DNA from 2 places in the Azorhizobium sp. AG788 genome. Region 2 is predicted to be linked to the other one. Evidence: riboswitches for the same ligand, from Rfam matches in the RefSeq annotation. Region 2 holds a riboswitch; the other holds the start of a gene.

Region 1 (3,399 bases), on a different contig from region 2:
GCACGGCGGCGCCCGCCGTCTCCACCACCGCCGCCCCGCAGCTCGAGGCCGCGCTCCAGGCGGCGCTGGGCAATCTCACGGACGACACGTCCCGCCGGCTGCTGCCCTTCGTGGCGGACTATCTCGCCTTCTCCGACGCCATCCTCCAGCCGCTGGGCGACCTCCAGAGCGTGCTGGACCGGCGCGTCGCCTCCCCCACGCCTTCCACCGAGGCCGAACCGGCCAAGGCGGAACGGCCGGAGACCGCGGAGAGCTGAGCCGCCTCAGGCGAAGGGGCGGAAGTGCTTGGAGAGCTTCAGGCCCTGCCCCTGATAATTGGAGCCGAGCGCCTCGCCATAAAGATGGTCCGGCCGCGCCGCCATCCGCTCATAGACCAGGCGGCCGACGGTCTGGCCATGTTCAAGGATGAAGGGCACCTCGCGCGAGCGCACTTCCAGCACCGCCCGCGCCCCGCTGCCGCCCGCGGCCGGATGGCCGAAGCCGGGATCGAAGAAGCCCGCGTAATGCACGCGGAACTCGCCCACCAGCGGATCGAAGGGCACCATCTCCGCCGCATGCTCCGGCGGCACCTGAACCGCCTCGCGGGAGGCGAGGATGTAGAAGGCGTCCGGATCAAGCACGAGCGAAGAATGGCCGCGCGCGCGGATGGGCTCCCAGAAGTCCTCCACGTCGAGCGCCGCGCGCTTGTCCACGTCCACGACGCCGGTGTGCTTCTTGGCCCGGAAGCCGAGGATGCCGTTCCACGCAGCGCCGGCGAGATCGACGCCGAGCGCGATGCCGCCACCGGCGACGTCCGGCGCGTCGGAATCCACCAGGCGCTGCTCCTGCTGGAGGTTCAGCAGCTCGAGATCGGAGAGTCGCGCTACCCCGCGCCGGAAGCGCACCTGTGACAGACGCGACCCGGTGCGCACGAGGATGGGGAAGGTGCGCGGCGCGATTTCCAGATACAGCGGGCCGGCATAGCCCATGGGGATGGCATCGAAGGCCCGTGCCCCGTCCGCGATGACGCGGGTGAAGACATCGAGCCGGCCGGTGGAGCTTTTCGGATTGGTGGACGCCGCCACGTCGATGGGCAGGCGGAGCCGTTCGAAAAGAGGAACGAGATAGACGCCCCCCGTCTCCAGCACCGCACCGTCCGAAAGGTCGAGCTTGTGCAGCACAAGCTCCGACAGGCGGTCCTTCACCGTATTGCCGGCGCCGGGGAGGAAGCTGGCGCGGATGCGCCAGGCCGTGCGACCGAGACGCAGGTCCAGGCTCGCCGGCTGGATCTGGTCGTCATCGAGCGCGCGCCGCGTGGAGATGCCGCCGCTTTCCACAAGCGCCGCAATGGCCTGCGCCGGGAGAATGCCTGCTTTATACTGTTCGCCCACGCGCGGCTCCGCTTCCATCTATCGTTCGTTTTAACGGACGCTCGGCTTGACGCCAAGCGGCCCACGGCGTTAACTGCCCCGGCTCGTGGAGAATTTGAGCCGGCCGGCTTGCTGCCACGTTAAACAGATCGCTAAAAGGCCGGGGACGTGGCAGGCGCGCATCGTGCCTGCATCCACGGGTCCCGGCCTCACCTGAAGGCTTGAACCGTGGCATCGAAGTTCGTCCCCCCGGATCCGTCAACCCTGCATCCCGAAACCCTGCTCGTGCACGGCGGCACCACCCGCTCGCCCTATGGCGAGACGTCGGAGGCGCTCTACCTGACGCAGGGCTTCGTCTATGACAATGCCGAAGCCTGCGAGGCCCGCTTCAAGGGCGAGGACCCCGGCTTCGTTTATTCCCGTTACGGCAATCCCACCACCGCCATGTTCGAGGAGCGCATGGCGCTGCTCGACGGCGCCGAGGCGGCCCGCGCCACTGCCTCCGGCATGGCGGCGGTGAACGCCTCCCTGCTCTGCCAGCTCAAGGCCGGCGATCATGTGGTGGCCGCCCGCGCGCTGTTCGGCTCCTGCCGCTGGATCCTGGAAGACTTCCTGCCCCGCTACGGCGTCGAGACGACGCTGGTGAACGGCACGGACCTCGACGCCTGGAAGGCGGCGGCGCGGCCCAACACCAAGATCTTCTTCCTCGAAAGCCCCACCAACCCGACGCTCGAAATCATCGACGTGAAGGCGGTGGCGGACATCGCCCACGCCCAGGGCGCTCTGCTCATCGTGGACAATGTGTTCGCGACCCCCCTGCTCCAGAAGCCCTTCGAGCTGGGCGCGGATGTCGTGGTCTATTCGGCCACCAAGCATATCGACGGGCAGGGCCGTTGCCTCGGCGGCGTGGTGCTGTCCTCGCAGCAGTTCGTGACCGACCACCTGCAGACCTTCCTGCGCCAGACCGGCCCCTCGATCTCGCCCTTCAATGCCTGGGTGCTGCTGAAGGGCCTCGAGACGCTGGGCCTGCGCGTGGAGCGCGCCCAGTCCTCCGCCGCGACGCTGGCGGATGCGCTGGCTGCCGAGCCGAAGGTGGAGAAGGTGCTCTATCCCTTCCGCGCCGACCATCCGCAGGCAGCCCTCGCCCGCCGGCAGATGACCGGCGGCGGCACGCTCGTCACCTTCGTGGTGGGCGGCGGCAAGGAGGGTGCCTTCCGCTTCGCCAATGCGCTGAAGGTGATCCGGATCTCCAACAATCTGGGAGACTCCAAGAGCCTGCTCACCCATCCGGCCACCACCACCCACCAGCGCTTCACCCCCGAGGCGCGGGCGGAAATGGGCATTTCGGACGGCCTCGTGCGCCTTTCCGTGGGCCTTGAGCATCCGGACGATCTCGTCTCGGATATCGTGCAGGCGCTGAAAGCCGTCTGAGGCGGATTTGGACGGGGCCCTGCCTCTGCCCCGCTTCGTCTGACGCTGGGAGAATCTGGACAGCCCGCCGCCGCCCGCTACCTTTGCCGCAAGCCCGGATCAACGGGCAGGAGGCGAGGGATGGAACGGCTGGCGGGCTTGACCTCCGCAGGCATCGGCGCGGCACTTGCGGGCGGGCGCTGGCTCATCCTGCCCATCGCCCTCCTCCTCTTCCTGCAATGGCCCTTGCGCGAGGTGGTGCACGCCTATTCGCGCGAGGCCAACGACCTCGGCCAGTGGCTGTTCGGCCTCTATGTGGCGGTCGCCGTCACCGCCGCGACGCGGGCGAGAGCGCACCTTGCCAGCGACATCTTCGCCCATCGCTACGGCCCGCGCACACGGGCGCGGCTCGCCCGCATCGGCGCCGCCATCGGACTGCTGCCCTGGTCCCTCTGGCTGCTGGGCGCGGGATGGGACATGGCGTGGCGTTCGACCCTCAGTCTCGAAGCCTTTCCCGAGACCTATAATCCCGGCTTCTTTCTCGTGAAGCTCGCCATGTGGCTGCTGGGGCTGCTGGCCTTCGCGCAGGCGCTCCTCGACATCGCGCGTCCGGAGCGGGCGGCATGAGCGCCTTCGGCCT
Region 2 (3,399 bases):
CGATGGCGCCCGTCTGCTCGACGATCAGCCGATAGGCCTCCGGCTGCCGGTGCTTGGCGAAATTGAAGGTGGTCTCCTTGTAGGAGGCGCACATGTCGAGGTCGCAGCGGGCGAGCACCAGTTCATCGTCCTGCGTTAGCGCCTGCGCCACGATCTGGCCGGACGGGGCAATGATCGAGGAGGCGCCGATCATCTCGCAGCCTTCCTCCACGCCGCATTTGGCCGCGCCCACCACCCACGTGCCGTTCTGATAGGCGCCGGCCTGCATGGAGAGCTGGTTGTGAAACTCGGAGAGCCGGTCGTGGTCGGGGGCGGGCGGATTGTGGCGCGGCGTGTTGTAGCCGATGAGCACCATCTCAACGCCCTTGAGGCCCATCACGCGATAGGTCTCGGGCCAGCGCCGGTCGTTGCAGATGGCCATGCCGAGCACGCCGCCCATGATGCGGCGGACCGGCCAATTCAGATTCCCAACCTCGAAATAGCGCTTCTCCAGATGCTGGAAGGCGCGCCAAGGTTCGTGGTCGGCATGGCCGGGCAGATGAATCTTGCGATACTTGAGAACGATCTCGCCCGACTTGTCGACGATGACCGAGGTGTTGAAGCGTCGCAGCCGGCCGCCTTCCTCCACCAGTTCCGCATAGCCGAGGCAGAAGCCCACCTTCAGCGCACCGGCGAGCGCAAAGAGGGGAGCCGTCTCGGCCGAAGGAAGTGCCGTTTCGAAGAAGGCGTCGATCTCGGTCTGGTCTTCCGTATACCAGCGCGGAAAGAAGGTGGTGAGCGCAAGTTCCGGGAAGACCACGAGATCGCAGCCATGCCCGGCGGCCTGCCGCAGCAGGTCGCAGAGGCGCCGCACGACGGAAGCGCGCGTATCCGCACGCTGGATAGGACCCAACTGGGCGGCAGCGACGGTCAGGATACGGGACACGGGCCAGCCTTAGGCAAGTGAGCGACGTGCAAAGGAACTCCCCGCGTCTTCGACTTCGTGAGGAAGCCATCCTGCTCACGCTTCGCAAGAGGCGTGCCACATGGTCGGATCTGTGTGCCGCTGGTATGCCACTTGAAGCGCAAGCACTGTTCCTCTCATGCGGGGACGCCGGGGATGCCGCAGGAAGGGGCGTTTGAACAATATATGGGCAAAACATCGGGTCAACAAAGACTGATCCGATGATGCCAAGTCTAATTGTCGCGCAGCTCTGTGCAGTTGCGGAATTATCCGTGTGCACCTGCGTGAATACTTGTGCGATGCACTTGTTCGCGCGAGCCGACACGCGCCGTGACCGTTTCGAGCCGACTAATGCCGCCCGATGCCAGAAGGACGGCCGCTGTTTCCAAATCCTGGGCGCGTGCTCAACGTCTGGCGGAGGGGACGCTTGCCCGCGGAGATGGGCCATCTGTCCGCGTGACCTTCACGTCACCTTCGCGTCCGCCGACGTCCCACGATGCTGATGGCGCTGGGGTGGCGGCCACGACGACGTTGCTTGCGCGCATGGTTGCGTCATGCTACCGCAAGACCTGCATCAAGAGTCGGGCCGGCGCCCGGCACCAACCTGCTCCCGGGCAAGGTGGTGCCTCCGTCACAGGAGGGATGTGGCCTGACCGGCAACAAACGGGAAAAGCCACGCGCGTCGTTCCGTCTTGGTGACAGGCCAGGATCAGAGAGGAAGACCCGCCGTGAGCCAGGACCGCCAGAGCGTCGAGCAGCAGCAAAGCCAGCCCCAGCAATTCGCCAGCGACAATTATGCCGGCATCTGTCCGGAGGCGTGGGCGGCCATGGCCGAGGCCAATGAGGGGTCCGCCGTCGCCTATGGCGACGACGACTGGACCCATCGCGCATCCGATGCCTTCCGAGCCCTGTTCCAGACCAATTGCGAGGTGTTCTTCGCCTTCAACGGCACAGCGGCCAATTCGCTGGCGCTGGCCTCGCTCTGTCAGTCGTATCACAGTGTCATCTGCGCGGCCTCGGCCCATGTGGAGACGGACGAATGCGGCGCGCCCGAATTCTTCTCCAACGGCTCCAAGCTGCTGGTGGCGACCACCGACGGTGGCAAGCTGACGCCGGATGCGGTGCGTGCGCTCGCCACGGGCCGCTCGGACATCCATTATCCAAAGCCCCGCGCCGTCACCATCACCCAGCCCACCGAGACTGGCCAAGTCTATACGCTGGATGAGATCGCGGCCCTTTCCGCCGTCTGCCGCGACCTCGGCCTGCGTCTGCACATGGACGGTGCGCGGTTTGCCAATGCCTGCGCCGCGCTCGGCTGCTCGCCGGCGGAGATGACCTGGAAGGTGGGCGTTGACGTGCTGTGCTTCGGTGGCACCAAGAATGGCATGGCGGTGGGCGAGGCGATCCTGTTCTTCGATCGCGCGCTGGCCCTCGATTTCGACTATCGCTGCAAGCAGGCGGGCCAGCTCGCCTCCAAGATGCGCTTCCTCTCCGCCCCCTGGGTCGGCGTTCTGGAGAGCGGGGCGTGGCTGCGCAATGCCGCCCACGGCAATGCCTGCGCCCGGCGTCTCGCCGCCGCCATCGCGGATGTGTCCGGTGTCGAGCCCATGTTCCCGGTGGAGGCGAATGCCGTCTTCCTGCGCGCGCCGGAGGCGGTGCTCGCGGCACTTCGGGAGAAGGGATGGCGCTTCTATACCTTCATCGGCGGCGGCGCGCGCTTCATGTTCGCCTGGGACGCGGATCTCGCGCGGGTCGATCAACTGGCCGCCGACATCCGGGCGATCGCGGCCTGAGACATTGTGGGCGGGCGGGAGGCTCAGGCCTCCCGCAGCGCCATCTGCCGCAACTGCTGATAGAGGTCCGGCGATTCCGCCGTGCAAACACAGACGATGCGGGCCGGATCCTCGCCCGCGTTGAGATAAGCGTGGCCCATGGAACTGTCGATATAGAGGCTGTCGCCGGTCTCCAGGATCTCGGGCGCATAATATTCCGTATGCACCTCCACCCGGCCGGCGGTCACATAGACATATTCCTCGCCCGGATGGCGGATGAGCGGGCCGAATTCCGCCAGCGTGCGGGCGCGCAGTTCTCCGGTGATGGGCACCATCGCCTTCGACATGAGGTCGGTGCATTTATAGGCATAGGAATAGGTGCGCGTGTCGATGACGTCGCCGTCCTTCGCGCGGCTGATGCTGCGGCGCGCGGTCACCATCTGGGCTGCGGGCGGGCCCCTGTCTGCCGCCGAGTGAAACAGCTCAGCGATGGCGATGCCGAGCCCGTTGGTCAGTTGCAACAGCTTGTCATAGGTGAGCGACATCTGGTGGTTCTCGACCTTTGAGAGGGTCGAAAGGGAGAGCCCCGTCCGCTCCGCCACCTGCTTCAGCGTGAGCTTGCGCGCCTGCCGCGCCGCCTTGAGACACTCGCCGAGCTGGGTCGAGACCGTGTCCGCCCCGTTC

The links. Region 2 has a riboswitch for S-adenosylmethionine ahead of DFO45_RS04585 (low specificity L-threonine aldolase). Riboswitches for the same ligand answer to the same signal wherever they lie in the genome.
Region 1: linked by a shared signal. The riboswitch ahead of DFO45_RS00920 (O-succinylhomoserine sulfhydrylase) and the one ahead of DFO45_RS04585 (low specificity L-threonine aldolase) in region 2 are both predicted to bind S-adenosylmethionine.

What each region holds. Positions count from the first base shown of each region.
Region 1 covers NZ_SOBM01000001.1:191,817-195,215, reverse strand. Annotated here, with positions in the region: gene DFO45_RS00930 (FUSC family protein) at 1-257, shown strand, start outside; gene DFO45_RS00925 (2'-deoxycytidine 5'-triphosphate deaminase) at 264-1,388, opposite strand; SAM riboswitch at 1,446-1,525, shown strand; gene DFO45_RS00920 (O-succinylhomoserine sulfhydrylase) at 1,578-2,780, shown strand; gene DFO45_RS00915 (TRAP transporter small permease subunit) at 2,901-3,386, shown strand; gene DFO45_RS00910 (TRAP transporter large permease subunit) at 3,383-3,399, shown strand, end outside.
Region 2 covers NZ_SOBM01000002.1:126,393-129,791, forward strand. Annotated here, with positions in the region: gene DFO45_RS04580 (N-carbamoyl-D-amino-acid hydrolase) at 1-925, opposite strand, end outside; SAM-I-IV-variant riboswitch at 1,510-1,617, shown strand; gene DFO45_RS04585 (low specificity L-threonine aldolase) at 1,672-2,736, shown strand; gene DFO45_RS04590 (XRE family transcriptional regulator) at 2,760-3,399, opposite strand, start outside.